2 regions of the Streptomyces sp. NBC_01176 genome follow, and region 2 is predicted to be linked to the other one. Evidence: riboswitches for the same ligand, from Rfam matches in the RefSeq annotation. Region 2 holds a riboswitch; the other holds the start of a gene.
The links. A riboswitch is a leader RNA that binds a small molecule or an ion and turns the genes downstream of it on or off. The one in region 2 is predicted to bind glycine.
Positions count from the first base shown of each region.

Region 1: it holds a riboswitch for glycine, as region 2 does, so the genes downstream of both, gcvT (glycine cleavage system aminomethyltransferase GcvT) here and gcvP (aminomethyl-transferring glycine dehydrogenase) in region 2, are expected to answer to the same signal.

Region 1 is NZ_CP108600.1:3,468,701-3,483,871, forward strand. Features, by position in the region: gene OG199_RS14690 (ABC transporter substrate-binding protein) at 1-1,771, opposite strand, end outside; gene OG199_RS14695 (ABC transporter permease) at 1,841-2,848, opposite strand; gene OG199_RS14700 (enhanced serine sensitivity protein SseB C-terminal domain-containing protein) at 3,194-3,994, opposite strand; gene OG199_RS14705 (enhanced serine sensitivity protein SseB) at 4,165-4,947, opposite strand; gene OG199_RS14710 (AAA family ATPase) at 5,232-5,906, opposite strand; glycine riboswitch at 6,075-6,196, shown strand; gene gcvT (glycine cleavage system aminomethyltransferase GcvT) at 6,343-7,461, shown strand; gene gcvH (glycine cleavage system protein GcvH) at 7,596-7,973, shown strand; gene glyA (serine hydroxymethyltransferase) at 7,985-9,247, shown strand; gene OG199_RS14730 (L-serine ammonia-lyase) at 9,348-10,715, shown strand; gene OG199_RS14735 (polyprenyl synthetase family protein) at 11,007-11,996, opposite strand; gene OG199_RS14740 (FAD-dependent oxidoreductase) at 12,101-13,495, opposite strand; gene OG199_RS14745 (MAB_1171c family putative transporter) at 13,873-15,057, opposite strand; gene OG199_RS14750 (hypothetical protein) at 15,061-15,171, opposite strand, start outside.
Region 2 is NZ_CP108600.1:7,905,758-7,920,928, forward strand. Features, by position in the region: gene OG199_RS34295 (DNA polymerase IV) at 1-762, shown strand, start outside; gene OG199_RS34300 (PRC-barrel domain-containing protein) at 873-1,244, opposite strand; glycine riboswitch at 1,359-1,454, shown strand; gene gcvP (aminomethyl-transferring glycine dehydrogenase) at 1,633-4,518, shown strand; gene OG199_RS34310 (M23 family metallopeptidase) at 4,676-5,776, opposite strand; gene OG199_RS34315 (DUF5999 family protein) at 6,320-6,526, opposite strand; gene OG199_RS34320 (hypothetical protein) at 6,948-7,532, opposite strand; gene OG199_RS34325 (glutamate--cysteine ligase) at 8,072-9,589, shown strand; gene OG199_RS34330 (substrate-binding and VWA domain-containing protein) at 9,796-11,565, opposite strand; gene OG199_RS34335 (CPBP family intramembrane glutamic endopeptidase) at 11,761-12,561, shown strand; gene OG199_RS34340 (PhzF family phenazine biosynthesis protein) at 12,700-13,515, opposite strand; gene OG199_RS34345 (PadR family transcriptional regulator) at 13,900-14,562, shown strand; gene OG199_RS34350 (SRPBCC family protein) at 14,656-15,084, opposite strand.

The DNA.
Region 1 (15,171 bases), 4.4 Mb from region 2:
TGACGAAGTCGTACGTACCGCTGTAGTTGTCCGTCGTGTAGACGTTCGCGAGGTTGTCGCCGCGCCAGTTGATGAACTTCTCGAAGGTGAAGGGCAGGTAGTACGCGCCCTCCATGACCTTGTGGTTGATCTCCGTCGAGAGCTTGGTCTTGCCCGCTTCGTCCAGCGTGGTGACGTACTGGTTGAAAAGACCGTCGATGGTCTTGTCGTTGATCAGGGCGAAGTTGTTGTTACCGCTCGGCGCGATGTACTTGCTGTCCCACAGCGGCAGACCGAAGCCCTGGACGGTCGGGAAGTCCGGACCCCAGCCCATGATGATGATGCCGTAGCCCTTCTTCTTCACGTTCGAGGGGCTGCCGATGATGCCGGTGGTCTGCGAACCGTCGAACTGGTCGATCTGCGCGGTGATGCCGACCTTCTTCAGCGACGCCTGCAGCGACTGGGCCGTGGCCACCTCGACCGGCTTGTTGTTGCGGACCGCGATGGTGGTGGTGAAGCCGTTCGGCTTGCCACACGCCTTCAGGGCTTCCTTGGCCTTGGCGACGTTGCCGTTCTTGTCGGCACCGGAGATGCCGTACGGGTCGTACTTCTGGCCCTCGGAGCCCGGGACGGACGGCGGGAGCATGTTGGTGCCGATGTCACCACCGGCGACCGGGCCACCGCGCGCGGTCTGCAGCGAGACGTGGTCGGCGCCGAGGATGACCGCCTTGCGGCAGTTGATGTTGTCGAACGGCTTCACGCTCTGCGGGAAGGCCGCGTAACGGATGTAGCCGGAGATCGGGTTGTCCAGGTTGGCCTTGTGCTCCTTCAGGGCGGTGGTGCGGCCCTGCGGGGACATGCCGGTCTGGTTGATGTCCAGGTCCAGGTCACCGTTGAGCAGACGCTGGTCCAGCTGGTTGGCGTCCGAGAAGAACTGAACGGTGATCTTGTCCGGGTACGCCTTGCGGATCGGGTCCGAGGACTGCTTCCACTGGGCGTTGCGCTCCAGCGTCAGGCTCTTGCCGGGGCTGTACGACGAGAACTTGTACGGGCCGGAGGAGAACGGCTTCAGGCCGTACTTGGACTTGGTGTCCATGTCCTGGCGGACCGGGGAGGCCGAGACCAGACCCAGCACCTCCTGGAAGTCCGAGTTGGCCTTGGGGAGGTGGAAGACGACGGTCTTGTCGTCCGGGGTGGAGATCGCCTTCAGGCCCAGCTTGTCCTTGGACGTGTCCTTGTAGGGACCCTTGTACTCGCCCTTCGGGTCCAGGAAGTCCTTGAGGTAGGTCGGACCGCCGGACAGCACGTCCTGCGCCCAGACGCGCTCGATGCCGTACTTGACGTCCTTGGACGTGATCGGCTTGCCGTCCTCCCACGAGACGCCGTCACGCAGGGTGTACGTGTAGGTCTTGCCGTCGTCGGTGACCTTGGCGAGACCGGTGGCGAGGTCCGGGGTGAGCTCGGCGCCCGCCTTGCCCGGCTCCGTCTTGCCCGTGACCAGCTGGCGGCTGTAGTAGCGCGCGAAGTCCCACATGAAGCCGTAGTAGCCACGCGTGGTGTCCCACGAGTCGGCGTCCTGGGCACCGCCGAACCGCAGCGTGCCGCCCTTCTTGGCAAGGGAGGCCTGGGCGACCTTGTTGTTCGCGGCGTCGAAGCCGGCGGCGCCGGTCTTCGAACCGCCCTTGTCGTCGCTGCCACTGCCGCCGCACGCCGCTGTGGTCAGCAGTGCGGCGACCGCAGCAGCGGCGGCGAACGCCTGCTTACGCCGCCCTGAGGTGCGTTGGGTAGTCACGATCTCGGATCCTCCGGATTTGATGAGAGACCCCGTGTCAGTGCCACGGGACGCTTGAGGTGTGGCAGTTCAGCGGGAAGCCTTCGGGTCCAGCGCGTCACGCACGCCGTCACCGAACAGGTTGAAGGCAAGGACGGTGATGAAGATCGCCACACCGGGGACCACCATGTACATGGGGTCGGACTCGTAGTAGTCGATCGCGCTCGACAGCATCTGTCCCCAGGACGAGGTGGGCGGCTTGACGCCCACGCCCAGGAAGCTGAGCGCCGCCTCGGTGAGGATGTTCGTGGGGATCATCATCGTCGTGTAGACGATGATCGGCGCCACCAGGTTGGGCAGCAGCTCCTTGAACAGGATGTAGAAGCGCCCGGCGCCCAGCGATCGGGCGGCCTCGACGTACTCGCGCTCACGCATCGAGAGCGTCTGGCCGCGCACCACGCGTCCGATGTAGGGCCAGCCGAAGAAACCGATGACCAGGATCATCACGAACACACGCACGTTGGAGCCGGACAGGCCCAGCATGTTGTTCGGCATCACCGAGACCAGGGCGATCGTGAAGAGGAGCTGCGGGAAGGCCAGCAGGCCGTCCATCACGCGGCTGATGAGCGAGTCGACCCAGCCTCCGAAGAAGCCCGCCAGGATGCCGAGCACGGTGCCGAGGATGACCGCGACGACGGCGGAGAGGAAGCCCACCAGGAGCGAGACGCGGGCACCGTAGAGGATGCGGGCGAGGATGTCGCGGCCGTTGATGGGCTCGACGCCCAGCAGGTGGTCGCCGCTGATGCCGCCCAATGACCCCGTGGGAGTGCCGAACAGAGGGTCGATCAGCTTCTCGTTGAAGGTGTCCGGATCCTGACCGAGCAGGTGGGTGATCACTGGCGCGAGCAGGGCGATCACGATGAGGACGAGCACGACGATGCCGCCGGTCAGGGCGAGCTTGTCCCTCTTCAGGCGCTCCCAGGCGATCCGGCCCAGGGAGCGTCCCTGCACGACCTTCTCGCCGGCGGCTGCAGCCGCCGCTTCTTCGGCCGCACTCGGGGGTGCCTCCGCGGTCGGCTCGTGCAATGGTGCCGTCATCTGGCAGGGACCCCTCTCAACCGGCGGTAGCCGGCCCACACGTGCCGCTCGTAGCGGCGTGATCAGTCCGTCGTACACAGGGGCTAAACCCCCTGGAGCGGGAGTCTTCAACGCGTCGGCGATCTGTAGCCAGACCTGACGGTGAATGGATGCCTAAACGTGATGCTGTTTGAGGTGTTCCGTTATCCGGACGGCGGGTAACGGGTGTCGGACACGGGGCAGTTGGTACGGTCGCGGCGAATACGGGTCCTAACCGGACGATCCCTTGCCATCTACGCGCGAAGACATGCCGACTTTCCGGTGAAGAAGCCGTGACAGCCCTTCACCGTTCGTCCAGCGACGGTCTCAGTAAACACCGCGCGCCGGCGGGTACCCGTACCCGCCCGCCACCGGCGCCTGCGCGGGGGCCGCGTGGGCCTCGCGGTCGTAGAACGGGCGCGCGTTGGCGCGCAGCCACATCGCCACCGGGTCGTACTCGTCGGACATCGCGACGGTCGACACGGGCAGCCCGTCCGGAACGGCGCCGATCGACTGCTGCATCATCGCCCGCACCGAGTCGACGGCGGGCGGCGAGGTGTCGTAGACGTCGAGCCCGATGGCCAGATAGGGCGCCCCGAGCGCGGGCTGCACCCAGGTCCGCCGCAGGGAGCGGACGGCCGGGGTGCGATGCGCGTTCTGCGTGAGCAGGGCGTAGAACTGCGGGATCTCGATGCCGGGTTCGGACAGCCGCAGCGGGCCGGCGGGCTGGCGTTCCAGGCCCGCGGCGATCCGGCGCAGATCCAGCCACGGGATGCCGAGCCCGCCGCCCGGGGCGTGCGGGTTGAGCCAGAGTCCGAAGTGGTCGGGGTACAGGGTGCGGGCCACGTCGAGTCCGTCGACGACCTCGTACGAGCGGTTCCAGCCACTGGCCGAGAGCTCCTGGGCGGAGGTGACGCACGGCGCGTAACCGAGGCCCTCCACCTCCATGTTCCCGTACTGGGCGTCCGGAGAACCGCCCTGGCCGTGCCAGAGCAGCATCCACACCTGGCCGGACGACGGGGTCGCGAGCGCGTGAAGGAGCGCCTCGTAGGCGTCGTAACGCCCGGGCGTCACCTGGCGCAGCATGTGCTCGACCTGCCCGGCCGCGGCCGTGCCCGACGCACTCACCCTCAATCGCCCCTTCGCGAAGAAATCACGATGAACTCACCCATTACGCCAGCGACACCTGTGCCCGAGATGCGTCGACACCTCGCCCACACCCCGACCGAGCCATGAAACCAGCTTAAGCGGCGATCCTGACAGCGACTTGACGCACGGCTCCGGAGCTCCCCGCCGCGTCAGTAGCCCTGCCGGTAGAACGGTCGCACGTTCGCGCGCATCCACTCCCCCACCGGGTCCTGCGCGACGTCGAGGAACACCATGTTCACCGGCCGGTCCACCGGCACCCGGCCGAGGGCCCGGCCGAGCGCGTCCAGCGGGAGCGTCCGGGCGTCGCCCTCCCATCCGGCCAGTTCGACCCCGATGAACATCAGGGGGTCGTCGCCCTCGATGCTGGCCAGGCAGCGGCGCGCGGTCAGCACCACACCGGTCGCCGCGAACTCGCCCGAGGCCGCGGCCAGGAAGTCCACCGGGTCGTCCTGCCAGTCGGGTTCGGAGAGTCTCACCCGGCCGCCGCTCGCGGGACCGTCCAGCGGGGTGCGTCCGGCACGGCACAGCTCGGCGACCGCGAGGGGCGGCAGCGGTACGCCCACCACACCGCCCGGATTGATCGCGACGCCGACCTGCGGGGGCAGCCCGCGGGCGAACTCGACGGCGGGCGCGATCGTGAACGACAGATGGCTGCCGACGACCTGGCGGAACTGTTCCTCGGAGCTGAAGACCGGCACGTACGCCTGGCCCTCGATCTCCAGCGTGGGCAGGTCGAGGGGGCCCGCGTGCGGGCCACCGCCGTTGGGCAGCGGCACCCAGACGAAGCTGCGGCCGAGGACCTCGACGATGCGGCCGCCCGCCGAGGGCACTCCGAGGGACGCGGAGAGCACCTCCTCCAGTTCGTTGCCCGGCCACCCGCCGTGCGGGTGGGGGTGCGGGTGCGCTGGTGCCGGGAAGTCGGGGAAGTCCATCTGTCTACCGCCTGCTGTGAACCGCTGATCCGGTGTTCCGGTGTCCTGGTGTGCTGTTCTGGTGCTCCGGCTGGAAAGGTTAGTGGGCGCCCGCGACCCTCTCGTACGACGATGTCCCGTTCTCCCGCGCCGGCTCCCGTCCGGCCCTCCGTCCGGCCGGCTCCGCGCTCACGTACGACGCGCCCTCCCGTACGACGGACGCGCGCACGGCCGGTCCCCGCGCACCCGTCTCCCGTCCGTCGTCAGCCGTCAGCCGTCAGCCGTCAGCCGTCAGCCGTCAGCCGTCAGCCGTCGAAGTCGATCCGGCGCAGCACGTCCGCCGCTTCGCGGTCGAGGAGTACCGCCGAGCCGCAGCCCTCGGGCAGTTCGCCCCGCTCGACGGAGCGCAGCAGCCGGCTCAGCGCGCCCCGGTGACGCGCGAACGCGTACCGCGAGACGCCCCGGCCGCGCTCGCGCTGGCCCTCCAGCGCGGTGCCCGGCGTGACGTCGAGGAGCAGGAGGTGGAGGGTGCCGCCCCGGCGGCGGGCCTCGCGGGCGAGCCAGCGGCGCACCCAGGTCTGGGTGCCGCAGTCGTGCACGACGACGCCGGTGCCGGAACGCAGCGTGCGGCGCAGGCCCGCGTAGTGCGCGAGACGGACGAGGGGGCGGTAGACCGCGTAGGGGAGCCGGCGGGCCAGCCGGCCGTCCCAGCGGTCGCGGGTGTCCTGGGAGTCCACGCGCCGGCCCGCGACCGCGCGGCGCATCAGGGTCGACTTGCCGCTGCCCGGCAGCCCGGTGACCACCACGAGGTCCGCCGTGCCGAAGTACAGGCCGTGCGGGCTGTGTCCGGCCCGCTCCCTGAGGTCGCGGACCACGGCCGCCGGAAGCGTGCCGCACGCCTCCCGGGCCGCGGTACTCGGCTGCTGCGGCAGCGCGAGGGCCGAGGTCGTCGCGTACGCCCTGGTCCTGTTCACCGTGATCGTCCTCCCCTTGGGTCCGGAGTCCCATCCCCGTCGAGTGTAAAGAGAAGGTAATGCGCGGTGGTTCCTGTTTCCGTGTTCGGACTGCCACAGGCCGGTTACAGATGCGGACTGCCGTCATCGGACGGCGCGTGCAATGATGTGCCCGCCAACTGCATACCGGCCGCTTGAATCCGCGCGGGAGAGTTCCCAGTGACGTGCACACACCCGTGTGACGTACGTGCTGCTGGGACGCCGAAGGAGCAAGTCCCTCCCTTGAATCTCTCAGGCCCCGTTACCGCGCGGGCGAGGCACATCTGAAAAGCGGGCCGCTGACCGGTGGCTCCACCCAAGGTGCAAGTCGTGACCTCCGTTCGCGGGGTCGTGATGAACCTCTCAGGTTCCGATGACAGATGGGGAGGAACGACCTCGCCGTCATGCCTTGGGAGCCCCACCGATGAGCAGTAACGCCCCCCGCCGTACCGCGCTCGATGCCCTGCATCGCTCGCTGGGCGCGACGATGACCGACTTCGCGGGCTGGGACATGCCCCTGCGGTACGGCTCCGAGCGCGACGAGCACGTCGCCGTCCGCACCCGCGCCGGGCTCTTCGACCTCTCGCACATGGGCGAGATCACGGTCACCGGCCCGCAGGCCGCCGCGCTGCTGAACCACGCGCTGGTCGGCAACATCGGCTCCGTCGGCGTGGGCCGTGCCCGCTACACGATGATCTGCCGGGCGGACGGCGGCATCCTCGACGACCTGATCGTGTACCGGCTGGCCGAGACCGAGTACATGGTCGTCGCCAACGCCTCCAACGCCCAGGTCGTCCTCGACGCGCTGACCGAGCGCGCCGCCGGTTTCGACGCCGAGGTCCGCGACGACCGGGACGCGTACGCGCTGCTCGCCATCCAGGGCCCCGAGTCCTCCGGCATCCTCAAGTCGCTGACCGACGCCGACCTCGACGGCCTGAAGTACTACGCGGGTCTACCGGGCACGGTCGCGGGCGTCCCGGCGCTGATCGCGCGCACCGGCTACACGGGCGAGGACGGCTTCGAGCTCTTCGTGGCCCCGTCCGACGCCGAGAAGCTGTGGCAGGCGCTGACCGAGGCGGGTGCGCCGGCCGGGCTGGTCCCGTGCGGTCTTTCCTGCCGCGACACGCTGCGCCTGGAGGCGGGCATGCCGCTGTACGGGCACGAGCTGACCACCTCGCTCACCCCCTTCGACGCGGGGCTCGGGCGGGTCGTGAAGTTCGAGAAGGAGGGTGACTTCGTGGGGCGCGAGGCCCTGGAGGCCGCCGCCGAACGCGCCGCCGCGAACCCCCCGCGGGTGCTCGTCGGGCTCGTCGCCGAGGGCCGCCGCGTCCCGCGCGCCGGGTTCGCCGTCGTCGCGGACGGCGCGGTCGTCGGCGAGGTCACCTCCGGCGCCCCCTCCCCGACGCTGGGCCGGCCGATCGCGATGGCCTACGTCGACGCCGCGCACGCCGCACCGGGCACGACCGGGGTCGGCGTGGACATCCGGGGCAGTCACGAACCGTACGAGGTCGTGGCGCTGCCGTTCTACAAGCGCCAGAAGTAGGTCCACCAGGGCTCGGGCGCGTCGACGTGACGTACCTCGTTCGCGCCCTGTCCCCTGGCCCTCGTCCGGGGACACCCGACACCCCGTCCGTACCCGTTCATCAGCACTCCCCCGCGTACAGGAGAATTCAGGCCATGAGCAACCCCCAGCAGCTGCGCTACAGCAAGGAGCACGAGTGGCTGTCGGTCGCCGAGGACGGCGTCTCGACAGTCGGCATCACCGAGTTCGCGGCCAACGCGCTCGGCGATGTCGTCTACGCCCAGCTTCCGGAGGTCGGTGACACGGTGACCGCGGGCGAGTCCTGCGGGGAGCTGGAGTCGACCAAGTCGGTCAGCGACCTGTACGCGCCGGTCACCGGCGAGATCGTGGAGGCCAACCAGGACGTCGTGGACGACCCCTCGCTGGTGAACTCCGCGCCCTTCGAGGGCGGCTGGCTGTTCAAGGTACGCGTCACGGACGAGCCGGACGACCTGATGTCCGCCGACGAGTACACCGCCTTCACCGCCGGCTGAGGAGTCACCGCATGTCGCTTCTGAACACGCCCCTTCACGAGCTGGACCCGGACGTCGCGGCCGCCGTCGACGCCGAGCTGCACCGCCAGCAGTCCACCCTGGAGATGATCGCCTCGGAGAACTTCGCTCCGGTCGCGGTCATGGAGGCCCAGGGCTCGGTCCTGACCAACAAGTACGCCGAGGGCTACCCGGGCCGCCGTTACTACGGCGGCTGCGAACACGTCGACGTCGTCGAGCAGATCGCCATCGACCGCGTCAAGGCGCTGTTCGGCGCCGAGCACGCGAACGTGCAGCCGCACTCGGGCGCCCAGGCCAACGCGGCCGCGATGTTCGCGCTGCTCAAGCCGGGCGACACGATCATGGGCCTGAACCTCGCGCACGGCGGGCACCTGACCCACGGCATGAAGATCAACTTCTCCGGCAAGCTCTACAACGTGGTCGCGTACCACGTGGACGAGGAGTCGGGCCAGGTCGACATGGCCGAGGTCGAGCGCCTCGCCAAGGAGTCCAGGCCGAAGCTGATCGTGGCCGGCTGGTCCGCTTACCCGCGTCAGCTGGACTTCGCCGCCTTCCGCCGGATCGCGGACGAGGTCGGCGCGTACCTGATGGTCGACATGGCGCACTTCGCCGGCCTGGTGGCGGCGGGGCTGCACCCGAACCCGGTGCCGCACGCCCACGTCGTCACCACGACCACCCACAAGACGCTGGGCGGCCCGCGCGGTGGCGTGATCCTCTCCACCGCCGAACTGGCCAAGAAGATCAACTCCGCGGTCTTCCCGGGCCAGCAGGGCGGTCCGCTGGAGCACGTGATCGCCGCGAAGGCCGTCTCCTTCAAGGTCGCCGCCTCCGACGACTTCAAGGAGCGCCAGCAGCGCACGCTCGACGGCGCGCGGATCCTCGCCGAACGCCTGGTGCGGGCCGACGTCACCGAGCACGGTGTCTCGGTCCTGTCGGGCGGCACGGAGGTGCACCTGGTCCTGGTCGACCTGCGCAACTCCGAGCTGGACGGACAGCAGGCCGAGGACCGGCTCCACGAGGTCGGCATCACGGTCAACCGGAACGCGATCCCGAACGACCCGCGGCCCCCGATGGTGACCTCGGGCCTGCGCATCGGCACCCCCGCCCTCGCCACCCGCGGCTTCCAGGCCGAGGACTTCACCGAGGTCGCGGACATCATCGCCGAGACGCTGAAGCCGTCCTACGACGCGGACGCCCTCAAGGCCCGGGTGTCCGCTCTGGCCGACAAGCACCCGCTGTACCCCGGCCTGAAGTAGTTCGCGCGGAACGTACGATTCTTCGGGGCGCCGCGCACACTGGAAGCACAGCTGTGTGCGGCGCCCACCTCATGCACCACCCCGCTTGCTAGGAGTTCCCGTGGCCATCTCGGTCTTCGACCTGTTCTCGATCGGCATAGGCCCGTCCAGCTCCCACACGGTGGGCCCGATGCGCGCCGCACGAATGTTCGCCCACCGGCTGCGCAACGAGGACCTGCTGCCCGCCGTGGCCTCCGTCCGGGCCGAGCTGTACGGCTCACTGGGCGCGACCGGGCACGGGCACGGCACCCCGAAGGCGGTGCTGCTCGGACTGGAGGGCGCCTCGCCGCGGACGGTGGACGTGGAGGGGGCCGACGGCCGCGTCGAGGAGATCAAGGCCTCGGGCCGCATCAGCCTGCTCGGCGAGCGGGAGATCCCCTTCTCCTTCGACGACGACCTGATCCTGCACCGGCGCAAGGCCCTGCCGTACCACGCGAACGGTATGACGATCTTCGCGTACGGCGCCTCCGGCGAACCGGTGCTGGAGAAGACGTACTACTCCGTCGGCGGCGGCTTCGTGGTCGACGAGGACGCGGTGGGCGAGGACCGCATCAAGCTGGACGACACCGTCCTGAAGTACCCCTTCCGCACGGGCGACGAGCTGCTGCGGCTGACCCAGGAGACCGGACTGTCGATCTCCGCGCTGATGCTGGAGAACGAGCGGGCCTGGCGCACCGAGGAGGAGATCCGCGAGGGCCTTCTCGGCATCTGGCGCGTGATGCAGGCGTGCGTGTCGCGCGGCATGTCCCGCGAGGGCATCCTGCCCGGCGGCCTGCGGGTGCGACGGCGCGCCGCCATGTCGGCCCGCCAGCTGCGCGCCGAGGGCGACCCGCTGGCCCACGCGATGGAGTGGATCACCCTCTACGCGATGGCGGTCAACGAGGAGAACGCGGCCGGCGGCCGGGTCGTCACCGCCCCCACCAACGGTGCCGCGGGCATCATCCCCGCGGTGCTGCACTACTACATCAACTTCGTGCCCGGCGCCGACGAGGACGGCGTGGTCCGCTTCCTGCTGGCCGCCGGCGCGATCGGCATGCTCTTCAAGGAGAACGCGTCCATCTCGGGCGCCGAGGTCGGCTGCCAGGGCGAGGTCGGCTCCGCCTGCTCGATGGCGGCGGGCGCCCTCGCCGAGGTCCTGGGCGGCTCCCCCGAGCAGGTCGAGAACGCCGCGGAGATCGGCATGGAGCACAACCTCGGCCTCACCTGCGACCCGGTCGGCGGCCTGGTCCAGATCCCCTGCATCGAGCGCAACGGCATGGCCGCGGTCAAGGCGGTCACCGCCGCGAAGATGGCGATGCGCGGCGACGGCTCCCACAAGGTGTCCCTCGACAAGGTCATCAAGACCATGAAGGAGACCGGCGCGGACATGAGCGTCAAGTACAAGGAGACGGCGCGGGGCGGGCTGGCGGTCAACATCATCGAGTGCTGAGGGAATTCGCACGGGTACTGACCTGCGCGTGCGTGTGATTCCGCGCGGTCGGGTCCTTCTCTGCGTGCGCGGCGGAGAGTCTCCGGAATGTCCCTGAGAGAGGCGGGGCCTCGGCCGGAGCCGAGGACATCCGCATCGTCACCAGCTCCGGTATCCGTCCCGACCTCGGACCCCGAGAATCTCCTGATGCGGGCTCGTCGAGTCCGCCCAGGCCCGGCGACGGCCGGTGGAGGCGCCCCACCTCGTCGCCCCGGTGCCGCTACGCCCGCTCCCGCCCGTCGACGGTCGGGCTCATCCCGGCGCACTCCCCGGCCGCAGCAGCAGTCGGGACGTCTGATCCACGAGTTGCCGCAGGACGGGCAGGTAGCGCTCGTCACCACCCAGGTCGCCGAGGATGCGGTGCGCCTCGTCACGGAACTTGTGGATCTCGTCCTCGTAGCGATCGAGAACGGCGGGTGTGAGGAGGAGGCCGGCCAGGGCCGATCGTGACACGGGGGACGTTCTCGCACCGGCGTGCAGGTCAAGGATGCGGTGCCTGAGATCGGGCGCCGCGTCTTCCAGAGCGCATGCCGAAAGATAGGTCGCCGTGCCGTTCAGCAGGTCTTCGTTCCGTCCGGAGGCGATGTCCTCCTGGTCGTTGAACAGCTGCCACAGGATGCCGAACACGGAGCCGAACTCCCGCCACAGATCGATCCGCCGGGCCTCCGCGCCCGCGAAAATCGCGGCCATCGCCGTGATCATGCCGAAGGGGGCGCCGGATTTTTCCCGGTACGCCGTGAGGACCGAGTTCCGGGACGCGGAGCCCACGTCCGCGCGCATGTCGCCCAGTTGTCCCTGGGCGGCGGTGATCCCGCAGTCGAGGATCTCGGCCGTCAGAGCGCCGCGGACCGGCTCCGGGACCCGTCGCGAGCCGACCGCCCTCAGAGCGAGCACGTGTCCCGTGACCACGGCCGCGAGGAGGGCTTCGTGCGCGGTGAGGCCCGCCGGCGGGTGCGCGCCGTACCCGTCCGCCAGGTCGTCGAGGTAGCAGGCCGAGGTCCACCACAGCACGTGCACGGCGGAGAGCGGGACGGCGGGTTCGGGGCTGCCCGTCTCGACGCCGTGCACGACCAGCGGCAGCACCGACAGAGGGTATTTCATCTTCTGGTGGCCCAGGAGTTCCGTGACGACACTCCTGACGGAATCCGCCGACGGGCCGAGCCCCTCGAGGATCGACCCGATCTCCTCCTCTATCTCCGAGGAGAACTTCCGATGGAGATCCAGATAGGCAGCGGGAGTCATGTGATGGTCCGTGCTTCCGTGGTGGATGTCAGTGGGCTCGTTTCGGACGACGGCTTCGGATCGACCGGGGCACGGAACGCGCGACGGCGGCCCCGGGAAGGACGTCAGACGGTGGCCGCGGCTCGCTCGTGCTCCGTCAGCGGCGGGCTTTCCAGAAGAGGCTTCTTCCGGCCGAGGTAGATCAGGGCGAGCATGTCGGGCATGAGCAGCCGGGCGGGCGGTTTCTCCATGCTCATCACGTCCAGCAGGATGCGGAGGGCGCGGGGGTTGCGCGCACCCGCGTCGACGGCCTTGTCGACGAAGGCGGCGAGGTTCCGTTCGAGCCGGGTGGGCGGCTGTGCGCTGGCACCCGGGTAGAACACGTCCTGGCCCACGGCCAGGCTCCACGCGTTCTCGACCGGTCGGGCCGCGGCTCTTTGGATGCGCCGGGACGTGCCGGGGGCACGCAGGTCGTGCCGTCGCAGGATGCCGCGCAGGGCGACGACGCTCTGTGCGGCGGCGCTCAGTCCGTGACCGTAGACCGGGTTGTAGCCGGCGACGGCCTCGCCGAGGACGGCGAAGCCGTCGGGCCAGCGGGCGGCCTTCTCGTAGTAGCGCCTCCTGTTGGCGGTGCTACGGGTGGTGACGACGTCCGTCTCGGGCTCGGCGCCGGCGAGGAGTTCACCGATGACGGGGTGCGGCAACTTGAGCGCGAAGGGCACGAACTCCTCGTTGTCGCCGCTGGGCTGACCCCCGCGGGTGCCGGCGAGCGTGACCAGCCAGCGGCCGCCTTCGATGGGGGTGATGATGCCGCCTCTTCCCGGGTTCCGGCGGGGGTCGGCCTGGACGTTGACGATCGGGAAACCGGCGCCGGCGGTGCCGGGAGCACGGTAGATCCGGCTGGCGTAGCCGACGCCCGCGTCGACCGTGCGCTCGGCCACGGGTGGAAGGCCCAGGTCCCGGAGCCAGCCAGGGGCGCGGCTGCCACGCCCGCCGGCGTCGACGACCAGATCGGCGGCAAGGGTGCTGTCGGTGCCCGCCGCGCGTATACGGACGCCGGACACGCGTCCGGCGTCGCCCTCCAGGGACAGCAGTTCGGTCTGCTGCCGCAGAGAGATGCGCCGGTCATCGAGCACCCTGGCGCGGATCACGGCGTCGAGCAGGTCGCGGCTGCACAGAAGGTTGATGTGGCGGGCGTGGTCGAAGCGACGGAACCACTGGCCCGACGGAGCTTTGGACACCAGGTCGGTCATGATGCGCGCGGTCCGGGCGCCCTGGCCGACGAGCCGGTCGACGACACCCGGCAGGAGTTCCTCGAGGGCTTTGACCCCGCCGGACCACAACACGTGGGCGTGCCGGGCCTGCGGCAGCCCCTTGCGGGGTCGCGGGCCGTCCGGCAGGAGGTCGCGCTCGACGATCGTGACGTCGGCGTGGTCGGCGAGCACGGCTGCCGCGAGCATGCCCGTCATGCCCCCTCCGATGACCACGGCGGTTCGGCGGGGCGCGGATCTGTGGGGCATGTACGGAACTCTCTTCTGTTGCAGGGACGGAGTGGACGGCTGACCTCGCCGGCCGCACACCACACCGCATCATGCGCGACGCCTTGTCGCTGCTGCGCGCGGAGTGCTCCGAGCCCGGCCGGCCGCCGGGTTGTCGCGGGACACGGCCACGACGGTGCGGTGGACGTGTCCGGCCGAAGGCTTCCCACCTGAGGGGCGGTTCGATCTCCCGCGGGCACCGTCGCCGCGCGTCACCGCCCGGCGGCGTGGGACAACCGCCCGCCGGGCTCTACCCGTTCGCCGGTACGAGGCCGGCGCGGCGGCGCCTCATCGGTCCCCGTCGCACACCGCGTACCGCGCCGGCGTCTCCCCTGACCAGCCAGGGTCGCCAAGGGGGTTCACAACAGAGTTCTCTCGTCGGCCGCCGCCGCGGCGGCACGGGCCGCCGCGACGACGGGGGACGTCCGCAACGCGCGCGCCACACCCACCAGGGTGGTACGCGACGCGAAGCCCGCGGTGCTCTGCGCGACGGCCACCCGCGCGGCGGGCGCGTCGTCGGTGTGGGAGCGGACGGCAGCGGCGATCATCGCCGCGAGACCGATGCGGAAGGCGTCCTCCGCGCCGTGGCCCGCCGCTCGGGCCACGGTCTGCGCGTCGGACCGGACCCGGTCGTCGAGGTGCGGGCGCACCAGGTTCAAGCCGTCCTGGATACCGGCCTCACGCCGGGTGAGGCGCACGGCGCAGGACGAGTACCAGGGGATCGGCGCGGCGAGCGGCATGCCGGGAGCGGCACTGCTGAGTTCACGCCACAGTGGGCCGAGCCGTCTCCAGGTCACCACCGCACGCCAGAACGCGACCAGCCGCGGGCCGTACAGCGGCAGTGTGAAGCCGACGGTGGCGACGGTGGCGGCCAGGCCCACGAGGCCGGGCGCCAGGACGGTGCTCAGGACGTCCCAGTCCCGGCCGGCCCACCGGGCCACCACCGCGGTCAGCTTCAGTGTGCTGAAGGACAGATTGAGCAGCCAGCCGGCCACGAGCAGCCACAGGCCGGCCCGCAGCCATCCGTGCACCTGGATCGCCCAGCGCCAGCACAGCACCGTGGTGGCGATCGCGGCGGTCATGTGGCCGAGCAGATACAGCACGATCATCTGCCCGATCCAGGGCGAGGTGGCGTAGTAGGTGTCGAGGTCCGTCCGCCGCTCGACGGGGGCGTCCCCCAGTACGAAGAGGAGGACCAACAGGACGATCACGACGGCGTAGCCGCTCTGCCAGCGCCGCGCGAGACGGCGCACGTGGTCGGCGGGACCTCCGCGCCAGTGCAGGATGAGCACCAGGCAGGAGGCGCTGTAGGCACTGACGACGGCGTAGACCAGAAGGGCGGCGAGATTGGGGATGCCGCTCGCCCTGTTCACGGCGGCGACGGTGGGCGGGGCGGCGAAGGCGAACCCGGCGCCCCCCAGGAAGATCACCCAGCAGACGCATCGAACCAGTGGATCACGCCAGGATCTCACCAGCTCGGGCAGTTTCGAGGCGAGGCCGGCCCACAGGGCCAGCGCGGGTATGTAGTAGGTCGAGGCGCCCACGGCTCAGACCTTGTACCGGCGTTGTCCCGGTGACGCGGTGATCCGGCGGACGGGAGCCGCCCGTTGACCCGCGACGACGTGCCGCTCGGGCAGGGCGAGCCACGGGCTCGTGGC
Region 2 (15,171 bases):
GTACGGCTGCTGGGCAAGGCCCACGGGCACGCGCTGTACGCGATGGCGCTGGCGCGCGACGAGCGGCCCGTGGTGGCCGAGCGGGAGACGAAGTCCGTCTCGGTCGAGGACACCTACGACGTGGACATCCATGACCGCGTACGGGTCGGGCTCGAGGTGCAGCGGCTCGCCGACCGGTGTGTGCAGCGGCTTCGCCGGGCGGGGTTGTCGGGACGGACCATCGTGCTCAAGGTGCGCAGATACGACTTCTCGACGCTGACCCGGTCCGAGACGCTCCGGGGGCCCACGGACGACCCCGCGGTCGTCCGGGAGGCGGCCGGGCGGCTCCTGGAGGCGGTGGATACGACGGGGGGCGTACGCCTGCTGGGTGTCGGCGTCTCGGGGCTCGCCGACTACACGCAGGAGGACCTCTTCGCGCAGGCCCAGGCACAGGCCAGGGCCGCGCAGGAGGAGACGGCGGCGCAGGAACACCCCGACGAGGAGGCGCCGGAGGAACCGGCCGCCGAACAGGTGCCGGCGGCCGAGCGGCGCTGGCCCGCGGGGCACGACGTGCACCACGCCGAGTACGGGCACGGGTGGGTGCAGGGCAGCGGGCTGGGAAGGGTGACGGTGCGGTTCGAGACGCCCGACTCGGAACCGGGGCGGGTGCGGACGTTCCGTACGGACGACGCGGCCTTGGAGCCGGCGGACCCGCTGCCGTTGGTGCCCCGAAGACCCGAGGACTCGTCCGGTGTGTCCGCCGCTGCGCCCGGGAGGGCATGAGCCCGTCCGGCATTCGGCCGGGGACGGGCCGGGCGGCGCGGGCCGTCGGCGGCCGGTCGCCAGGTCCGCCGTACGCCGGACGCGGTCACCCGCGCTGCCGAAGGGGTGCCTCAGACATCGTCCGTTCCCGCCAGGCGGCCGAAGTCGCGGTCCGGCGGAGGGGCCGGGGGAGTCACGTCGAGTCCGTAGTGGTGGTACAGCTGGAGTTCCTGCTCCGGAGAGAGATGACGGCCCACGCCGAAATCGGGGGCGTCCTTGATCAGGGCGCGTTCGAAGGGGACGCGCAGGCTGCCCTCGACGAGTTCGCTGGGCTCCAGGGGCACGAAGGCGTCCCTGCTGAACAGGCCCGTACGTATGGCGGCCCACTCCGGTATGCCGGTCGCGTCGTCCAGGTAGACCTCGTCGACCGTGCCGATCTTGGCGCCATTGCGGTCGAGCGCCTTGCGGCCGATCAGATTGCGCGGATCGATGTCGGTCTGCACGGGCCCTCCACTCGATTGCAACTCATCCGTAGGCACTACGAAAGAGCACATTCGTGACGGTGGCCACTCGAAAGCCCGTGCGTTGTTCACGCTGGTACCCTGGCAAACGGCTGCTGATCCCGTGCGGGAGAGTCCTCCAGACACCATCGGAGGCGCCGAAGGAGCAAATCCTCCCCGGAATCTCTCAGGCTCACGTACCGCACGGACGAGGTCACTCTGGAAAGCAGAGCGGGGCTGACGCCTTCCGCTCTCACCGACGGTGAAAGCCGGGTCGCAGCGAGCGGGCGGACCGGTGAAGCTCTCAGGTCAGATGACAGAGGGGGAGGCCGTCGGGGCACCCGCGCCGTGGTGCCCCTCGAAGGTCGTGTGTGACCAGGAGGCCTCCGCAATGACCGCCCATCGCATTCCGCTCTCCGAGCTCGAACAGGGAATCCCCTTCGAGCAGCGCCACATCGGGCCCGCCCCGGAAGCCCGGGCCAAGATGCTCGCGCAGGTCGGGTACGGCTCGCTGGACGAACTGACGGCCGCCGCCGTGCCGGACGTGATCAAGAACGCCGAGGCGCTCGAGCTCCCGGGCGCGCGCACCGAGGCCGAGGTCCTGGCCGAGCTGCGCTCCCTCGCGGACCGCAACCAGGTTCTCGACCCGATGATCGGCCTCGGTTACTACGGCACCTTCACGCCGCCGGTGATCCTGCGCAACGTCATGGAGAACCCGGCCTGGTACACCGCCTACACGCCCTACCAGCCGGAGATCTCGCAGGGCCGCCTGGAGGCGCTGCTCAACTTCCAGACCGTGGTCGCCGAGCTGACCGGCCTGCCCACCTCCGGCGCCTCGCTGCTGGACGAGGGCACCGCGGCCGCCGAGGCGATGGCGCTGTCCCGGCGCATGGGCAAGAACAAGAAGGGCCTCTTCCTGATCGACGCGGACGCCCTGCCGCAGACCGTCGCCGTCATCGAGACCCGCGCCGAACCCACCGGCGTCGAGGTCGTCGTCGCCGACCTGAGCGAGGGCATCCCGGCCGCGATCGCCGAGCGCGAGATCAACGGCGTGCTCATCCAGTACCCGGGCGCCTCCGGTGCCGTACGCGACCTCAAGCCCGTCATCGAGCAGGCGCACGAGCTCGGCGCGGTCGTCACCGTCGCCGCCGACCTGCTCGCCCTGACCCTGCTCACCTCGCCCGGCGAGCTCGGCGCCGACATCGCGGTCGGCACCACCCAGCGGTTCGGCGTTCCGATGGGCTTCGGCGGTCCGCACGCCGGATACATGGCGGTGCGCGAGCAGTTCGCGCGCAGCCTGCCCGGCCGGCTGGTCGGCGTCTCCGTCGACGCGGACGGACACAAGGCGTACCGGCTCGCCCTGCAGACGCGCGAGCAGCACATCCGCCGTGAGAAGGCCACCAGCAACATCTGCACCGCGCAGGTGCTGCTCGCCGTGATGGCCGGCATGTACGCCGTCTACCACGGGCCGGACGGACTGAGGACGATCGCCCGCCGCACCCACCGCTACGCCACGCTCCTCGCCGAGGGGCTGAAGGCCGGCGGCGCCGAGGTCGTGCACGGCGCGTACTTCGACACACTGACCGTCCGCGTGCCGGGCCGCGCCGCCGACATCGTCACGAGCGCGCGAGACCAGGGTGTCAACCTCCACCTCGTCGACGCCGACCACGTGTCGATCGCCTGTGACGAGACCACCGCCCGCAGGCAAGTGGGCTCCGTGTGGGCCGCGTTCGGCGTCGAGGGCGACATCGAGGCGCTGGACGCGAGCACCGAGGACACCCTGCCCGCGGCGCTGCTGCGCACCGACGACTACCTCACGCACCCGGTGTTCCACCAGTACCGGTCCGAGACCGCGATGCTGCGCTACCTGCGCAAACTCTCCGACCGTGACTACGCGCTGGACCGCGGCATGATCCCGCTGGGCTCCTGCACCATGAAGCTCAACGCGACCACCGAGATGGAGCCGGTCACCTGGCCCGAGTTCGGCCAGCTGCACCCCTTCGTCCCCGCCGAGCAGGCGCAGGGCTACCTCACGCTCATCGAGGAGCTGGAGACGAGGCTCGCCGAGGTCACCGGCTACGACAAGGTGTCACTGCAGCCCAACGCCGGTTCGCAGGGCGAGCTGGCCGGTCTGCTCGCCGTCCGCGGCTACCACCGGGCCAACGGCGACGAGCAGCGCACCGTCTGCCTGATCCCGTCCTCGGCGCACGGCACGAACGCCGCGAGCGCCGTGATGGCCGGCATGAAGGTCGTCGTCGTGAAGACCGCCGAGGACGGCGAGATCGACATCGCGGACCTGCGTGCCAAGATCGAGCAGCACCGCGACGAGCTGGCCGTGCTGATGATCACGTACCCCTCGACGCACGGTGTGTTCGAGGAGCATGTCGCCGACATCTGCGCCCAGGTGCACGAGGCGGGCGGCCAGGTGTACGTCGACGGCGCCAACCTCAACGCGCTGGTGGGCCTCGCCAAGCCGGGCCACTTCGGCGGTGACGTCTCGCACCTCAACCTGCACAAGACGTTCTGCATCCCGCACGGCGGCGGCGGTCCGGGCGTCGGCCCGGTCGGCGTGCGCGCGCACCTGGCGCCGTACCTGCCGAACCACCCGCTGCAGCCCGCCGCCGGTCCCGAGACCGGTGTCGGCCCGATCTCGGCCGCGCCCTGGGGCTCCGCGGGCATCCTGCCCATCTCGTGGGCGTACGTCCGGCTGATGGGCGGCGAGGGCCTCAAGCGGGCCACGCAGGTCGCCGTGCTGTCGGCGAACTACATCGCCAAGCGTCTGGAGCCGCACTACCCGGTGCTGTACACCGGTCCCGGCGGGCTCGTCGCCCACGAGTGCATCATCGATCTGCGTCCGCTGACGAAGGCGACCGGCGTCAGCGTCGACGACGTCGCCAAGCGGCTCATCGACTACGGCTTCCACGCGCCCACCATGTCCTTCCCGGTCGCGGGCACGCTGATGATCGAGCCGACCGAGTCCGAGGACCTGGTCGAGCTCGACCGGTTCTGCGAGGCGATGATCGCCATCCGTGCGGAGATCGAGAAGGTCGGTTCGGGCGACTGGACGGTGGACGACAACCCGCTGCGGAACGCGCCCCACACCGCCGCCGCGCTCGGCGGTGAGTGGAAGCACGCGTACACGCGTGAGCAGGCCGTCTTCCCGCCCGGGGTCGCGGCCGCGGACAAGTACTGGCCGCCGGTGCGCCGGATCGACCAGGCGTACGGCGACCGGAACCTGGTCTGCTCCTGCCCGCCGCTGGACGCCTACGAGGACTAGGCCGACGAGGGCCGGCCGATGACCTGAGGACCGGCCCTCACGGGCCAGGAACGGCTGCTGGACCCTCGGGGACCGGAGTCGTTCGGGAATCAGAAGGGGACGTGCCCCGGCTTGAAGCCGGGGCACGTCCCCTTCTCCGTGTCCGTCGTCCCGCCGGTCAGTGGGCGACGGCGAGCCACGGCATCGGGTCGGTGTACGCGCCGTCGACGAGCACCTCGAAGTGCAGGTGCGGGCCCGTCGACAGGCCCGTGGAGCCGACGAACCCGACCGCGGCCCCGCTCTCGACGCTCTGACCGGCCCTGACCAGCAGGGACGACATGTGGCTGTACGTGGTCTCCAGCCGCCTGCCGCCGATCGTGCCGTGATCGATCACGACGCGGTTGCCGTACGCCTTGGTCATTCCCGCGAACACGACCTGCCCCTGCCGTGCGGCGGACACCGGCGCGTTCCGCGGAGCGGCGAAGTCCACGCCCGTGTGCAGCTTGGTGACGCCCGTGAGGGGGTGTTTGCGCGATCCGAAGGGGGAGCTGATCACCAGGGTGGTCACCGGCGGGGCCAGTACTCCGCTCGCCTTGCCGCTGCCGGGGTTCGCGTTCTCCTCGCGGTCGAAGGTCCTGTACCGCGCGGACAGGTCCTTGACCTCGGTGAGATACGTCCGCGCCGTCGCCGGCACGCGTCCCGCCCGCGTCACGGAGTCCGTGCCCACCGTGTAGGCGGCCAGGGTGAGGTCGAGAAGGTCCCCCGACACGGTGCCACGGGTTCTGAGCCGGGTGACGTCCTCGGCGAGAGCGCAGTCCTGCCGGGCGAGCGCCATGATGGCGTCCACGGGGTCGCGCGGTGAGGACCTTCCGTTGCCGTCGGCGTCCTTGCCCCAGGTGTGCCACTGGCTCTCGGTGAAGCCCGCGATGCCCACCGTGCCGGAGAGCGTGGCCGGGTCGGTGTTCCAGCCGGAACGCCGGTCGATCTGGGCGGCGAGGACGGACGGTTTCAGGAGGGCGCAGGTCCTGGCCGCCTCGCGCAGCCACGGGACGTACGACGCGTCGACTCGGTCCGTCGCGGTGTCGCCCGCGGTCGCCGTGTGCCCGTCCGAGTCCTCCGACCAGGCCGAGGGCAGACGGCCCGTCGCGGCCATGAACCCCGCGAAGCCCAGCACGACGGTCAGCCCCGGCAGGGCCAGCAGGGTGAACGGGCCGGGGCGGCGACGGCGGCGCGTGCGCTCGGGCCGCTCGTCCGACGGCGCCCCGTTCACCGGCCCCATGCCGACGGGTTCCATGCCGACGGGCCCCAAGCCCACCGGCGGCACGCCTGCCCGATCCGCGCCCAGCACGGAATCGTTCACCGGTTCCTGAAGCGCCGCGGGGTCCTCCTGGGCGGTGCGGTCACCGGACGTCGGGTGGTGCTGCCCACGATCGGGGGAGTGCAGGAGTCCCATGACCGCCTTGCTCGCTTCTGGGGAGGTCCGTAGAGGTGAACCGGATGTCGTCGGGGCGGGGCCCGAGGCCGGGTCCGGCACGGTTATCCGGCTGCCCGGAGGCTCACGAAGGGACGCTAGCGTTTCGTCCGCGGCACTTCAGGAGGTGGAGAGGCAGAGGGGGATGTCCGTTCGGGCAGACCGTAGTAGGCAGGTAGGCGGGTAGGCGGGCGTGGGGGTGGAGCGCCGCGTGGACCATGTCCGGATCGGAGGGTCCTCGTGGAGTCACGGGGAGTGATCGCGTCCGGACATGCGTCGGGGCCGGTGCGGAGAGTGTGTCTCCGGCCGGCCCCTCGTTCTGTCCGGGCTGTCGCCCTTCGTGTGTGCGGCTCAGGCGGCCGTCATCACGTGCTCGCTGCCCAGCGGGCGGTGCGGCGCGATGATCTGGCCGTCCGGCAGGAGCTCACCGGTGTCCTCGAAGAGCAGAACGCCGTTGCACAGCAGGCTCCATCCCTGCTCCGGGTGGTGCGCCGCGAGACGCGCGGACTCCCGGTCGGCTGATTCGGCTGACGGACAGGGTGGCTGGTGCTGGCACATGGGTGGGATCTTTCGCTGGGTTGAGAGGTGTGTGCTGGTCGTGGTGTCTGATTCGCGGCTCGAACTGCTCATGGCCGCCCCCCGTGGTGTGTGTTTGGAACCCAGTGTTGCCCTACGGGCGTCAATCCGCAGGGATTTCGCAGCAGCGCTCCTCACAGGTTGGAGACGCGTCACCCGCGCGGACGGTTCATCGCAACTGCACCGTCCCTTCGGGGGGTTCGCGGTGGTCGGATGGGGCTAGTCAGGCACGGTCACAGGCGCGTTTCCCCTCGTACGAGCAGGGTTGGGCCCGAACGAGCGGGCCGGTTCGGACCCGGTCCGCCCGTGTGCCGGCCGACCGTCGCGCGGCGCGGCGACGTGCCCCGCGGCCGGAGAACGGCTGCGGGGCACGCGGACGGACGCGAATGAGGGGCGCGCGTGGCTACGCGGGGGAACTGAGCAGGGGTGCGGCGGTCAGACGATGGGTGAGGACCGGCAGGAACTCGGCGACGCGATGCGGGCGGTGGGCGGCGATGCCGGGCGGTGCGGGTGCCAGCGGCACCAGGAGGTCGGTGGGGGCCGGATGGCCGGTGGCGCCGTCGGCGGCGCAGTCCCCGTGCAGCCAGAGGGTGAGCATGTAGAGCTCGGGCACCGACAGCAGGCGCGCCTGGAACGACTGCTTCATGTTCTCGGCCTGACGCAGGGCGCGTTCGGTGGCGGTGATGTAGGGGCCTTCGAAGAAGTGCGAGAAGGCCCAGCCGTCGGGGGTGAGCATCGTGTCGGCCGCCGCCACCGAGCGCTCTCCGCAGCGGATCAGGAAGCGCCACGCGGCGAGGCGTGTGGTGGACGTACCCGCCGGATCGCTCCGGTCCAGGACGTGTACGGGCAGAGGGAGTTCGGGGGTGACCGGCCCCTCGGCCATCCGCAGGGACGGGGTGCGGGCCTCGCGGACTGCGGTGGGGGAACCGAGTGCCGTGAGAACGGTGCGCAGGGCGGGCGCGGGAGCCGGAGGTACGTGCAGCGGCATGGTGGGTCGCCTCTCATTCGACAGGCACAGTGGCGCGAGGGGGCGGGGGCGGACGGCGCTGTCAGCTCTCGGGTCGGAGGGGCGGGGGGTCTGGATCTGCCGACGGGGGTGTCGCCTGCCGCGTGTCACCTCGACGGCAGGACCTGGGACCGCGAGCGCCAACTCTCTGCCTCGTTTGCGGAGTTTATACGACAGGTGTTCAGACGGTGTTTCGTCTAGTCGGTCCGAATATGAAGAGCAAGGCGGTATTCGGTCGGCGAAAGCAGAGGGTTCATCCCGGTTCCACGGCGATGTGCGACGATGACCTCGGAATACTTCGCGCGAGCGGTCGGCCGATTCTCGTCGGCGTTTTTCACGAGATCATGTCAGGCTGAAAACAGGCAGTGGTCCATGCCTCGTGAATGTGCCGCTGGACACCTGCCCACAGCGTAGCGGCCGACGGGGCCCTCCAGGGCGTTATCGATCGGCCTGCCTGGGCATCATCCACCGGGACGGCGGGGGTCCGAGGGTCGGCCCGCCCTTCGAGGAGGGACACTTCGATGGGAGAGAAGGTCGTGGCAGGGTCGTTCGACCTGTCCGATCGCCAGCGCTACCGTGGCAAGCTCCGGGAGTGTCTGGCGGGGCTGGCGCGGCTGCTGGAGGAGAAGCGGTTCGATCGCCCGAAGAATCTCATGGGCCTGGAGATCGAACTGAATCTCGCCGGACCCGACGGCATGCCCAGGATGATGAATGCGCAAGTACTCGAGAGGATTGCGAGCCGAGATTTCCAAACAGAACTTGCCATGTTCAATCTGGAAGTCAACATAGCTCCACACCGATTGGGCGGCCGGGTATTCGACCAGCTCGCGGAGGAGCTAGGTACTTCACTGGCATATGCGCACCGGAAAGCCGCCGAGGTCGATGCCGGAATCGTGATGATCGGGATTCTGCCGACGATCGACCGTGACGACCTGGTGTCGTCGAACCTGTCGGACGGTGATCGCTACACGCTGCTCAACGACCAGATCGTGGCCGCCCGCGGTGAGGAGTTCGCGCTCGACATCGACGGTGTGGAACGCCTGGTGTGCACGTCGAAGTCCATCGCGCCCGAAGCGGCCTGCACCTCGGTGCAGTTGCACCTCCAGGTCACCCCGGCACGCTTCGCTGACGTGTGGAACGCGGCGCAGGCGGTGGCCGCCGCGCAGGTCGTGGTCGGCGCCAACTCGCCCTTCCTGTTCGGCCGTGAGCTGTGGCGCGAGTCGCGGCCGCCGCTGTTCCAGCAGTCCACCGACACCCGTCCGCCCGAACTGCAGGCCCAGGGGGTGCGGCCGCGTACCTGGTTCGGCGAGCGGTGGATCTCCTCGGCGTACGACCTCTTCGAGGAGAACCTGCGCTTCTTCCCGCCCCTGCTGCCCATCTGCGACGACGAGGACCCCCTCGAGGTCCTCGACGCCGGAGGCGTTCCCAAGCTCGCCGAACTCGTCCTGCACAACGGCACGGTGTACCGCTGGAACCGGCCCGTGTACGGCATCGCCGACGGGGTCCCGCATCTGCGCGTCGAGAACCGCGTGCTGCCCGCGGGGCCCAGTGTCACCGACGTCGTCGCCAACGCGGCCTTCTACTACGGGCTCGTCCGCGCCCTCGCCGAGGAGGCGCGGCCGGTGTGGACACGGCTGCCGTTCGCGTCCGCCGCCGCGAACTTCGACGCCGCCTGCCGCCACGGCATCGACGCGCGCCTGGAGTGGCCGCGACGGGGTCGGTACGGCGGCATCGCGGAGGTCGACGCCGTCACCCTGGTCCGTGACGAACTGCTGCCGCTCGCCGCCGTGGGGCTGGACGCCTGGGGGGTGGAGCCCGTCGACCGGGACTTCTACCTCGGAGTGATCGAGGACCGGTGCCGGCTGCGCGTCAACGGGGCGACCTGGCAGGCGGCCACCTTCCACCAGGCCCTGGAGAAGGGACTGGGCCGGGAGGCCGCGCTGGCCGCGACCACCCGGCGCTACGGCGAGTTGATGCACCTCGGGGAGCCGGTGCACACCTGGCCGGTGGGGCTGCCGGAGCCGGTACCTCTCGGGTGAGCACCGGCTCGGCGCCGGCTGAGGATGTGAGTATCCCGGCGCCGGCGCCGGCGGTGGGTGTGGGTACGGCGGCCGGTGGCCGGCGGTCTCGGCGGCGGGTGTGGGCACGGCCGGCGGTCTCGGCGGCGGGTATGGGCACGGCCGGCCGCCTCGGCGGCGGGTGTGCGTACGGCCGGCAGCCCCGGCCGCGGGTGCGGGTAGGGCCGTCAGTCCTGGCTGCGGGCGGCCGCTCGCACGATGGCTCTGAGGATCACCGAGTGGATCTGTGAGGGATCGCTGACCTCCTGGCCCGAGCCACCGGTCGCCTTGGCGATCTCCTCGACCTCCGCCTTGTCCGCGTCCGGGCCCACCGCGATCGCGATCAGCGGCACCGGGCGCCGCGGGTCGGAGAGCTGCCGCAGTCGGGAGACGAGAGCGGCGCGCGAGATGCTTCCCGGGTCCTCGTTGACGCCGTCGGTCAGCAGGACCAGTGCGTTGAACCTGCCCTTCGCATAGCCGGAGGTGGCCGCCTTGTACGCGGCGAGGGTGGTGTCGTACAGGCCCGTCGCCCCGTTCGGCACGGGATTCAGGGCGTTGAAGGCCGCCGCCAGTCTCGCCCGCTGGGCGTTGCCGCCCTCGCGGTCGCCGAGCCGTCCCGTCGGCACGAGTACGCGGTAGTCGCGGTCGCCGTCGAGACGGGTGGAGAACTTCCACAGCCCGATCTCGTCCTCCGTCGTGAAGGTGGCGAGCGCCTGGAGCAGGGCGGCCTTGGTGACGTCCATACGGGTCCGGCCGGTGCCCGGCACCTGCTGCGACATGGACGCGGAGGCGTCGACGACGGCGGTGATCCGGGCGCTCTGCACCGTGATCGTCCACGTGCCGAGCGTCTCTTCGACCGCCTTCTCCGGGAGGGGTTCGGCCGCGGCGAGGTCGAAGGGCTGCGGGGCACGGCCGCCGGCCTTGGCGACCAGCGGGCCGGGCACCTCGTCGTCGTCCGTGCGGAACCCGGACCGCTGAAGGATCCGCTGCCCCTCCGACTCGCCCGACAGCGTCATGAAGCGCAGCGCGGCCCGGCTCTCGTCGGTGCTCAGCCGTGGCCGGTCGACGAGGGCGAAGGGGTAGTCGAGCCGCGGTGAGCCGTCCTTGGGATAGAACAGGTCGAGCCCGAGTCCGTGGTCGGACGAGGAGTTGTGGACGAACGCCGACTGTTCGGAGAGGAACAGCGCCTGGTTGCGCTTCGGGTCGCTCTGTTCGGCACCGGAGGAGTCGCGGGGGAGGGTGTCCAGTACCTGGCGGTCGCTGTCGGACGTGCGCGGCGAGAGCGTCTTGGCCAGGGCCGCGGCCCGAATGCCGCCGCCCTCGCTCCCGTGCGCGGCGCCGCCGAGCCGGGTCAGGGCGAGCAGGCCGGTCGCGCTGTGCGCCGGATCGGCCGCGCCCAGCCTGAGCTTGTCGTCGCGCATCGAGGCGTCGGCGAGTTCGGTCCAGGTGTACGTCTTGGTGGGCCACCCGAGTGACGTGGCGGCGGACGGGACCATCGCGACACCGACCGGTGAGGACGCGACGTTGCCCGCCTCGGTGACCTGGATCGCCCCGCTTCGTGCGGTGACCCCGTCCACCCACACGTCGGAGTCCGGCACCCACGCCTGGATGCCGGCGGGCTTGCCCGACCGCAGCGAGTCGGCGACCTCGTACGACTCGCGGGCGGTCACGGTGACGTCGATGCAGCGCCCGTCGGACGTGATGCGGCCCTCACGGGCGTGGTCGGCGAGGGCCTTCAGGGCGGGCGCCACGTCGGGCGACGCGGCGACCGTGATGTGCACGGCGCTGTCCTGGCAGGACGAACCGATGGAGAACAGACCGCCGTCGACCGCGGCCGTAGCGCCCGCGACGACCGTCAGGACCAGTACCGTCGCGACGGCCACCGTGCGGCGGCGCGGGCGCGGACGGGGGTCGGCCGCGCCCGCCCCGGAAGGGTGGGGCAAGCTGTGACGTCCCATGACGGTGGTGCCCTCCGTGGGTGAGCCGGTGCCGCGAGACAGCCGTATGAAAGCCGGGAGAGGGCGAGAAGGGGAGGCACGCCCGTACGGCGTCCGTCCCCCGACGGCCTGTCGCGCACGATCTTCGCAACTTCTTTCGAGACCCTAGCGGGGCGAAGATGGGGATGAGGCGGGATTACTCAACTGGAGGCGGGAGTGCAGGTGGAGGCGGGGTCGCCGGCCGGTTCTTTTCCTGGAGAGCGGCTGACGCGAAGGACCTTCCGGGACGAGACTCTGCTCGTCCTGGGTCTCTCGCTCGGTGCGAGCGGAGTGTCCGCGCTGATCAGCTTTGTCGGATCGGTCACCAAACCGGGCGGTCTCAAGGACCAGGCCGCCACGCTGAACGCATCGGCCGCGCCGGGCCGGCCCTGGCTGGACCTGGCGTGGCAGCTGTTCGGTATCGCGTCGGCCCTGGTGCCGGTCGCGCTGGTCGCGCACCTTCTGCTGCGGGAGGGCCAGGGGCTGCGCGTGATCGGGTTCGACCGCACGCGGCCCTGGCCCGACCTCGGACGCGGGGCCGCCGTCGCGGCGGTGATCGGCAGTACGGGCATCGCCTTCTATCTGCTGGCGCGCGGGTTCGGGGCCAACCTCACGGTCGTGCCCGAGGCGCTGCCCGACGTGTGGTGGAAGTACCCGGTGCTGATCCTGTCGGCCGTGCAGAACGCCGTGCTGGAAGAGGTCATCGTCGTCGGCTATCTGCTGCGCCGGCTGGGCCAGTTGGGCTGGACGCCGGGCACCGCCCTGGTGGCGAGCGCGGTGCTGCGTGGCTCGTACCACCTCTACCAGGGCATCGGCGGCTTCGTCGGCAACATGGTGATGGGCGTCGTCTTCGTCTACCTGTACCGGCGGTGGGGCCGGGTCGGACCCCTCGTGGTCGCGCACTCGCTGCTCGACATCGGGGCGTTCGTCGGGTACGCGCTGCTGGCGGGGAAGGTGGGGTGGCTGCCCACGGCGTGAGCGGCGTGAACGGTGAACTGCGGGACCGGCGAACGGCGTGACCGGCGCGCCATGGGTGCTGCGCCGGTTTCGTCCGTACGCCGTCCGCAGGCCGTCCGTGCGCCGTCCGGATGCCGTGGCCCTGTCGTCCGCACACCGTCAGACGAGCAGCTCGCCCTCGATGACCGTGACCGCGCTGCCGGTCAGGAGGGTACGGTCGCCGCGCAGCCCGGTGCGGACCAGACCGGAGCGCGGCGAGGCCTGCAGACCGGTCAGGTCGGGGCGGCCGAGACGCTCGGACCAGTAGGGCGCGAGGGCCGTGTGGGCGCTGCCGGTGACCGGGTCCTCGTCGATGCCGACGTTCGGGAAGAAACACCGCGAGACGAAGTCGTAGCCCCGGGCGGGGTCCGCTGAGCGGGCCGTCGCGATGATGCCGCGCTCCGAGTACCGGGCCAGGGCCCTGAGGTCGGGAGCCAGCCCGCGCACCGTCTTCTCGTCGGCGACCTCGATCAGCAGGTCTCCGGTGTTCGGGCCCGTGTCGAAGGCCGTGAGCGGGTCGGCGCCGAGTGCCTCCGCGACACCGTCCGGTACGTCGACCGGCGTCAGCGGCGCGGTCGGGAAGTCCAGCGTGAGAGTGCCGTCGTCCCGGGGCGTGGCGAGGAGTACGCCGCTGCGGGTGGCGAACCGCACCGCTCCCGTGCGGGTGCCCGTCGTGCGCAGGACGTGTGCGGTGGCCAGTGTCGCGTGCCCGCACATCGCGACCTCGCTCGCGGGAGTGAACCAGCGCAGCGCCCAGTCGGCGTCACCGCCCTCGGGCAGGGGATGCGCGAACGCCGTCTCCGCGTGATTGACCTCCAGAGCCACGTTCTGCAGCCAGTCGTCCTCGGGGAAGCCGTCGGGGCCGAGGAGGAGGACCCCGGCCGGGTTGCCCGTGAAGGGACGGTCGGTGAAGGCGTCGACGATTCGAATCCGCATGCCCCGACGCTAGCCGCCGCGGGGAGCCGGGGAACAAGGCCAATTCCCGGGATCTGGCCCGGTTCCGGGGCGCCCTTCGAGCGGGTTCCCAGCCGTCTGGCCCTGGTTCCAGCCCTCGCGCCTGTGTCGCGGCCACCGCATCCGGGTTCCTGCCCACCTCGCCCCGGGTCGAGCCCGCTCGCCCCCAGGCTGTCGCTCCCGTGTCGCGGTCCCCGGCGCCTTTGTCCCGGCCGTACGCGCAGGCGGCTTCCTCCCGCGCCGGGTCTCCGGCGCACTCAGCGGCCGAGGGTTGTCAAGCGAGCTGTTCCGATATATCGTTGACGCATCGCGACCGATCAACGAACGGATGGGTCGATCAACGAACGAACGGATGGAGTGGTGACGATGCGTTCCGGAGAACAGGAATTCGGATTCGAACGTGGACACGGCCGACACGGCGGACACGGCGGACACGGTCAGCGGGGCCGGGGTCTCTTCGAGGGGCGGCGCGGGGCTTTCGGGCCCTTCGGTCCGGGCGGCCCCGGTGGTCCTGGCGGCTTCGGCGGACCCGGCTTCGGCCCGGGCCCCTGGGGCGGCGGGCGCGGTGGCCGGGGCGGCCCCCGGGGCAGGGCGCGGCGCGGTGACGTACGCGCGTCGATCCTGGCCCTGCTCAAGGACCGGCCCATGCACGGCTACGAGATGATCCAGGAGATCGCCGAGCGCAGTGGCGGGGCGTGGAAGCCCAGCCCGGGTTCGGTCTACCCGACCCTCCAGCTGCTGGAGGACGAAGGTCTCATCACGAGCGCGGCCGAGGGCGGCAAGAAGCTGTTCTCGCTCACCGAGGAGGGCCGCGGCGCGGCCGAGGAGGGACCCGACGCTCCTTGGGAAGAGGCCGGGCGCGGGGTGGACTGGGAGACGCTGCATGAGATCCGGCAGGCGGGCTTCGGTCTCATGGAGGCCTTCGGTCAGGTCTGGAAGACCGGCAGCAAGGATCAGCGCGACAAGGCGCTGGCGGTCATCAACGAAGCCCGCAAGAGGCTGTACCTGATCCTCGCCGACGAGGACTGACGGGCATGCTGTGGTACCTGACGGCGCCCCGTGGAAGTGTTTTCGCGGGGCGCCTTTCCGCCTACGGGGCGGGCCTCGGAACAGGTGCGGGACTCAGGTCACCAGTCCGCCCAGCTTGCGCAACGACTCGTTGAGGGCGGCCGTCGCCGAGTCCTTGAGCTTGCCGGCCATCAGGGAGACGGCCGCGCCGGTGAACTCCCCGTCGATGCGCAACGAGGTGGCGTCGCCGTCGGGGGTCAGGGTGTAGCGGGTGGCGACGGTGACGGCCATCGGGCCTTTTCCGCGGATGGCCAGGACACGGGCGGGCTCCAGTTCCTCGATGGTCCAGCCGACCTCGGCCGGGAACCCCATGAGCTTCATGTTCTCCTCAAAGGTCCCGCCCACCTCGAGTGAGGCCGGACCGCCCTTGGGGAAGCTGGTGTGGGTCGAGTTCCACTCGCCGTACGAGGAGAAGTCCGTGAGCTGCGCCCACACCTTCTCGGCCGGCGCCTCGATGCGTGCTTCCGCGCTGACTTCGGCCATGCGACCACCCCTTCGTGTCGGGCGCTGCGCCCGGCGCAACTACGGTGTCGCGGAAGGTAGCCGCAGGCCCTGGAAGATTCAAGACTG